2 regions of the Pseudodesulfovibrio karagichevae genome follow, and region 2 is predicted to be linked to the other one. Evidence: riboswitches for the same ligand, from Rfam matches in the RefSeq annotation. Region 2 holds a riboswitch; the other holds the start of a gene.
The links. Region 2 has a riboswitch for cobalamin ahead of AB6M95_RS00220 (ribonucleoside triphosphate reductase). Riboswitches for the same ligand answer to the same signal wherever they lie in the genome.
Positions count from the first base shown of each region.

Region 1: it holds a riboswitch for cobalamin, as region 2 does, so the genes downstream of both, AB6M95_RS03510 (sirohydrochlorin cobaltochelatase) here and AB6M95_RS00220 (ribonucleoside triphosphate reductase) in region 2, are expected to answer to the same signal.

Region 1 covers NZ_JBGLYH010000005.1:95,691-99,040, forward strand. Annotated here, with positions in the region: gene AB6M95_RS03505 (FecCD family ABC transporter permease) at 1-169, opposite strand, end outside; gene AB6M95_RS03510 (sirohydrochlorin cobaltochelatase) at 174-1,148, opposite strand; cobalamin riboswitch at 1,273-1,449, opposite strand; gene AB6M95_RS03515 (chemotaxis protein CheA) at 1,463-3,127, opposite strand; gene AB6M95_RS03520 (Hpt domain-containing protein) at 3,137-3,350, opposite strand, start outside.
Region 2 covers NZ_JBGLYH010000001.1:52,719-56,068, reverse strand. Annotated here, with positions in the region: gene AB6M95_RS00220 (ribonucleoside triphosphate reductase) at 1-1,334, opposite strand, end outside; cobalamin riboswitch at 1,504-1,679, opposite strand; gene AB6M95_RS00215 (methylenetetrahydrofolate reductase) at 1,744-2,619, opposite strand; gene tpx (thiol peroxidase) at 2,875-3,350, opposite strand, start outside.

The DNA of each region.
Region 1 (3,350 bases), on a different contig from region 2:
AATCCGCCGCCCCCAGCACACCGTCCAGCAGTCCGCGCAGGACCTCGCCCGGCGGAATGTGGATGACCCCCATGGTGCAGGCGGCCAGGGCCAGCCCTGCCAGCGCGGCGGCGAGCAGGGCCACGGTCAGGCCGTTGCGCAGGGGGGTGCGGGGGGCGGCGGACGTCATGGGGCTATTTCGCCTCCGGCCCCTGGGCCATGGCGTCCCTGAGATGGTCCACGTAGATGTCGGCCCAGCCGTCGAGCATGCCCAGGCCGCGCAGGTCGGTGGTCACGGCGTAGCCCCGCTTGGCCAGCATGACCTTCCATGAGTCGTCCTCGTCGCCCGCCATGTCGTTGGAGGCGTGGTCACCGGCCACGATCATGAACGGCTTGAGCAGGACCTTCTTCCTGTCGGCCCCCTTGAGCCGGGCGGCCATGTCGTCGAAGGACGGATATCCCTCCACGCAGCCGATGAAGATGGGGTAGTCGTACTCTGCCTGCAATACTTTTTGGAATTCTGCGTAGATGCCCGTGGAGAAGAAGTCGTTGCCGTGGCCCATGTAGACCAGGGCCGCGCCGAGCTTTCTGGCCTGGTCCACGTCGACCTTGAAGATCTTCGCGGCCCGGGCCATGTCCTCGGTGTAGGGATGCTCGGTGCCGGGCATGCCCAGAGCCGGGCGGCCGACCGCCAGCCAGGCGAAGGGCAGGTTCTTGGCCTTGAGGGTGCGGATGGATTGCAGCCCGTCCACCAGGGCGACCAGGTCGTTGAACTCCTCGCCCGCGAAGACGTGCAGGGACTGCACGGTGACGTCGCGGTAGCCGTCGTTCTGGAGGTCGGCGATGACGGCCAGCGGATGCTTGACGTACAGGACCTCCTCGGGGATGTCCGCGTGGACCTTTTGCCAGGCCGCGTCGTCCTGCCGCTTCTGCCAGATGCGGCGGATGATGTTGGAGGTGAAGGCCAGGCGCACGGGCACGCCGGGGTTGGCCGCCTCCACCTTGCTCTTGATGTTCAGGATGGATTTGACCGCATCGGGGTAGGAGGTCCCGAAGGCGGCCAGGACGATGGCCTTTTTGACCGGGCCCTCGTCGTGGTGCCCGGCCTGGGCCGGGACGGCCAGCAGCAGGGCGAGCAGGAAGAAGATGGAGTTTCTGAACAGGGTCATTACGTTCTCCAAAAAGGGGCGGGTGAGGGAAAAGAAAAGCCCCTTCCTCTTCGATTTCAGAGGAAGGGGATCCGTATTATTCCCTTCGATACCTCGGCGGCAAGCCCACGTACCACCGTGGCAAGTCCTATGGGCGTTTCAGGCAGGTCTTCCGGCTGGTCCCTCCCGCTGCCGCCTTCCCAGGGAGACCCCAGTGGCATGAATGGCAGCGGTTCGGCAGGACGTCACGGCGGCGGGTCCGCTCCCGATTTGCACGGGATTCCCTATTGAGTCCGAGGACACCTGAAGATTGAGGATTATGCTTCGGGCGGCGGTTATGTCAAGGACGAGTCGGCGGCCTTGGCGATGCGCTCCTGGAATTGCTGGATCATCTCCTCGGCGTTGATGACCAGGGCGTCGGATTCGCCCATCATGCCGTAGCCCAGGATGGGGATGTCGAAAATCTCCTGCACCGGCACGGTGAAGCCGGTGATGACCACCTGTTGCTGGCGGAGCACTTCGTCCACCAGGATGGCCCCCTTGTAGTCGCCCACCCGGACCACGATGGCCTGGGCCATCTCGATGTTGTCGATCTCCGGGGTCAGCTCCAGGAGGTCGGCCAGGCGGAGCAGGGAGTGGATCTCGCCGCGCACGTCCACGGTCTCGCGGCCGTCGGGCAGCGCGACCACGTCGTTGCGCCGGGGCATGTAGATCTCGACCACGTCGCGGCTGGGCATGATGAAGGTGTCGCCGCCGACCTTGCAGACCAGGGCGTCCACGATGCCCTCGTTGGCCGAGCGGTCCAGGGGGATGACGATGGTGAAGGCCGCGCCCTTGCCGAGCGTGCTCTTGATGGACACCTCGCCATCCAGGGCGACCTTGATGGCGTTGACCACGGCGTCCATGCCCACGCCGCGCCCGGAGACGTCGGTGATCTTTTCGGCGGTGGAGAAGCCGCTCTGGAGCACGAACTGGAGAATCTCCTCGGTCTCGTACTCCTTGTCCGGGTCGGCCAGCCCCTTTTCCAGCGCCTTGGCCAGGATGCGGTCCGGGTCCAGGCCGCGCCCGTCGTCGCTGACCTGGATGAAGGCGCTGTCGCCCTTGCGCCAGGCGGACAGGGTCACGATGCCGGTCTCGGGCTTGCCCGCGGCCTTGCGTCCCTCGGGGTCTTCCAGGCCGTGGTCCACGGCGTTGCGGAGCAGGTGGACCAGGGGCTCGTTCAGGGATTCCACGATGGTCTTGTCCAGGGCCAGGTCGTCGCCCTTGACCTCGAAGTCGAGCTTCTTGCCGATCTTCTGGGAAAGACTCTTCACCAGCCGGTGCATGGGCATGAAAATCTGCTTGAGCGGCACCAGGCGGATGGCGTTGACCTCCTGCTGGAGCCGGGTGATGACGTTGTCGAGCTCGCGCAGGCTGGAGGCCATCTGGGTCATGCTGGTGGCCCCGCCCTGGGCGATGACCGCGTAGGTGACCATGAGCTTGCCGACCAGTTCGATGACCCGGTCCAGCCTGTCGGTGGCCACGCGGATGGAGGAGATGGCCGAGGCCGATCCCTTGGCGTCGGCCTTGGCTTCGGGCTTGGCTTCGGGCTTGGCCTCATCGGCCGTCTCCGCTTCCTCGGGCGCTTCGGCCTCGGCGGTGGGCGGTTCCTCGAAGGCCTTGGCCGCATCCTCCTCGGATTCCTCGACCGCCGGGGCGGCGGGAGACGAGGTCTTGATCTTGGCCAGGGCGTCGGCGCTGCCCTCGAGCAGGCCACCCAGGGCGAAGAAGAACTTCTTCTGGGCCTCGCAGATGCCGAGCATGGACGTGATGATCTCGCTGCTCACCGGGGTGATGCCGTCCTTGAGCATGTCCAGGAGGGCGATGACCCCGGCCGAGGAGAGCTGCATGCACGACAGGCCGAGCGCGTCCACCACCGCTTCGACCCCCTGGCCGGTGGCGTCCACTTCGAGGATTTGCTGTTCGATGTCCTCGATGCACTGGATGATGCTGTCCTGCATGGCTTCCCCTTATTGCGCGGTGAAGTAGGTTTCCCTGTCGGGATACAGGGAAATGGTGTTATCGAAGCCCCAGCCGATGAGGGTCTGTTTGGCGTCCGGGGAAACATTGCAGGCCGCGATCTTGAAGGTCGTGCCCATGCTGGACACGGCGGCCCACGCCCCGGAGCCGAAGGTCAGCACCCCGGCCAGGTCCAGGAGCACGGGGTCGCCGGGCTCGATGGAG
Region 2 (3,350 bases):
ACCACCTTGCGCTTGAACTCCAGGGACTCCGAGGCCAGCTTGGCGTACTCGGCGACCAGGTCCATGAAGTCCTCTTCGTTGTGGGCCAGGTAGGCCAGCTTGGGCAGGTTCAGGGTGACCACGCCGATGGAGCCGGTCAGGTCGCCCGCGCCGAACAGGCCGCCGGTCTTCTTGCGGATCTCGCGCAGGTCCATCTGCAGGCGGCAGCACATGGAGCGCACGTCCTCGGGGTTGAGGTCCGAGTTGATGAAGTTCTGGAAGTAGGGCGCGCCGTACTTGGCCGTCATCTTGAGCAGCAGTTTGCCTTCCTCGGACTCCCAGGGGAAGTCCTTGGTCACGTTGTACGTGGGGATGGGGAAGGAGAAGATGCGTCCGTCCGCGTCGCCCTCGAGCATGACCTCCAGGAAGGCGCGGTTGAACATGGCCATCTCCTCGGCGTACTCGCCGTAGGTGGAGTCCTGGAGGTGGCCGCCGATGATGACCGCCTCCTTGGCGATGTGCGCGGGCGGCACGAAGTCCAGGGTGAAGTTGGTGAACGGCGACTGCCCGCCCCAGCGCGACGTGGCGTTGAGGTTGTGCAGCAGCTTCTGGATCTGCTGTTTGACGTCGTAGTAACTCAGGCCGTCGTTGCGGATGAACGGGGCCAGGTAGGTGTCCACGTTGTTGAAGGCCTGGGCCCCGGCCCATTCGTTCTGCAGGGTGCCGAGGAAGTTGACCATCTGGCCGCAGGCCGCGTCGAAGTGCTTGGCCGGGTTGGACGAGCAGCGGTCGCGCAGGTTGAACCCTTCGAGCAGCAGGTCGCGCAGGGACCAGCCGGAGCAGTATCCGGCCAGGCCGAAGGACAGGTCGTGGATGTGGAAGTAGCCGTGGGTGTGCGCCAGGCGGACCTCCTCGGGGTACTTCTCAAGCATGTACCGGGCCTGGACCGAACCGGCCATGTGCAGGATCAGCCCCTGGAAGGAGTGGGTCATGTTGGAGTTTTCGTTGACCCGCCAATCCAGGTTGTCCAGATAGCCGTCGGTCACCTTGGCGATGTCCAGGAACGCCTCGTCCTGGGAGCGCAGCTCGCGCCGCTTTTCGCGGTAGATGATGTACCGTTCGGCCACCTTGTACAGGCGGGCCTCCATGAGGACCTCCTGGACCATGTCCTGAACCTGTTCCTGCTCGGGGATGTCCACATCCTTGAGCTTCTTGGCCACCTTGCCGGCCAGCCGGTCGGCCAGCAGCGGGTCTTTGATGCCGCTGCCCTTGAGGGCCTTGAAGATGGCGTTGCCGATGCGTTTGGTGGACCAGGTTTCGACGCAGCCGTCGCGTTTGAGAATCTTGCTGGGCATGTAAATCTCTTGCAGGCAATGCGGAGGGCCGGACGGCACCGGAGGTGCGGCCGCGGTGAAACTGCCTGCGCTGTCGCCGATGAACGGTCTCGCGGCGGAACCGCGAACCCGGCGACGGTTATCGTGTGTGCATCATTCTTGTCCGCATGCGGGTTCCGCGATCCGCATCCGGCAGGAAACGCTTCAGGTAGGTCTTCTGGCTCTCCCCGTCCGGCCCGCCTTCCCGCCTCGCGGCAGTGGCTGTCGGACCGGACCTTCATGGGGGATTACAGCGGCGGGACCGCTCCGGCTTCGCACCGGATTCCCTGTTATGGCCCGGGGGCCACCTGAAGGACATCGTGACGAGTTGGAAGCTATCGCAAGCCCGGAGAGACCGCAAGGCTCATTCGCCGGAATTTGTCCTCCCGGCTCAGCCCCCGAACTCCGGGAGGCCCGACAGGATGTCCAGGCAGACGTCTGCGTTGTTCAACGAATACAGATGGATGCCGGGTGCTCCCAGGTCCAGCAGTTCGCGGATCTGTCGTCGGGCGATCTCGATTCCCCTGCGCCGCACGGCCTCGTCGCCCCCGGCCCGGTCGGCCTCCTGGAGCTCCAGATAGAGCTTGAGCGGGATGTTCGCCCCGCACAGGGACAGGATGCGGTTCAGGGACGCCATGCTCAGGACCGGAAGGACGCCCGGCAGCACGGGATCGGTCACGCCCCGGGACGCCAGCCTGCGGACCAGGTCGCGGTAGCGGCGCACGTCGAAGAAGAGCTGGGTCACGGCGAAGTCCGAGCCCGCGTTGAACTTGTGGCAGGTCCAGCGCAGGTCGTCGTCGATGGACGGGGACTCGGGGTGGGCGTCGGGATAGCAGGCCGTGGCCACGCCCATTTCCGGCCAGCCCGCCTTGACGAACTCCACCAGATCCGAGGCGTGTCGGAAATCTTTCCATATCGCGTCCGGATCGCCGCCCGGCATGTCCCCGCGCAGGGCCAGGACGTCGCCGATGCCCGATTCCAGGAGCCGGTCCACGTACTCGGCGATGGACCGCTTCTCCGCGCCCACGCAGGTCAGGTGCGACATGACGGTCAGCCCGAACCGTCTGTGCATCTCGGCCACGATGTCGAGGGTGTTGTCCTGAAAGGACCCCCCGGCCCCGTAGGTCACGGAGGCGAACAGCGGGTCGAGCCCGGCCAGCCGCTCCACCAGGGAGAAGAAGCGCGGCCACTGTTCGCGCTCCTTGGGCGGAAAGAATTCGAGGGAGAGAAAGGGGCCGTTGTCCTGGAGGCGGTCGATGATCTTCATGGCGTATCCAACATGCTGGGGTTGAGGGGACGGTGCGCTTTCAATGCACACTGTTGCATTTAAATCCGTATATCAAGATTTATTGATATACGAAGACGTCTTCCCATGCAACCCCCTCCGAGACGAAGCATGCGACCCGTCTGTCCGGGCAGGGGCGGGGCGTTTTCGCGGCCGAATCCCCTTGCATGGGCGCAAAAAAAGCCCGGAAGACACTCTTCCGGGCCGGGATTTCGTGCGCAGTGCGCGGATGCCGGATTATCCGATCAATTCGCGGACCACCTTGAGGGCTGCCTCGTAGTCGGGCTCCTCGGTGATCTCCTTAAGGTATTGGACGTAGGCGATCTTGCCGTCCTTGCCCACCACGAAGACCGCGCGGGTCAGCAGGCGCAGTTCCTTGATCAGCGCGCCCCAGTTCTCGCCGAAGGAGGCCTGGGCGTGGTCGGACAGGGTCTGCACGGCCTCGATTCCGGCCGCGCCGCACCAGCGCGCCTGGGCAAAAGGCAGGTCCATGCTGACGGTCAGGATTTTCACGTCGTCGCCCAGGGCGGTCGCTTCAGTATTGAAGCGGCGCGTTTCCATGTCGCACACGGGGGTGTCCAAGGAGGGGACCGAGGCGATGACGAGCACCTTGCCGGAAAAGTCGGCCAGGGTGGCGGGCGACAGGTCGTTGGCGGTCACGGTGAAGTCGGGAGCGGTGTCGCCGACTTTGATCTCGGGGCCTATCAGGGTCA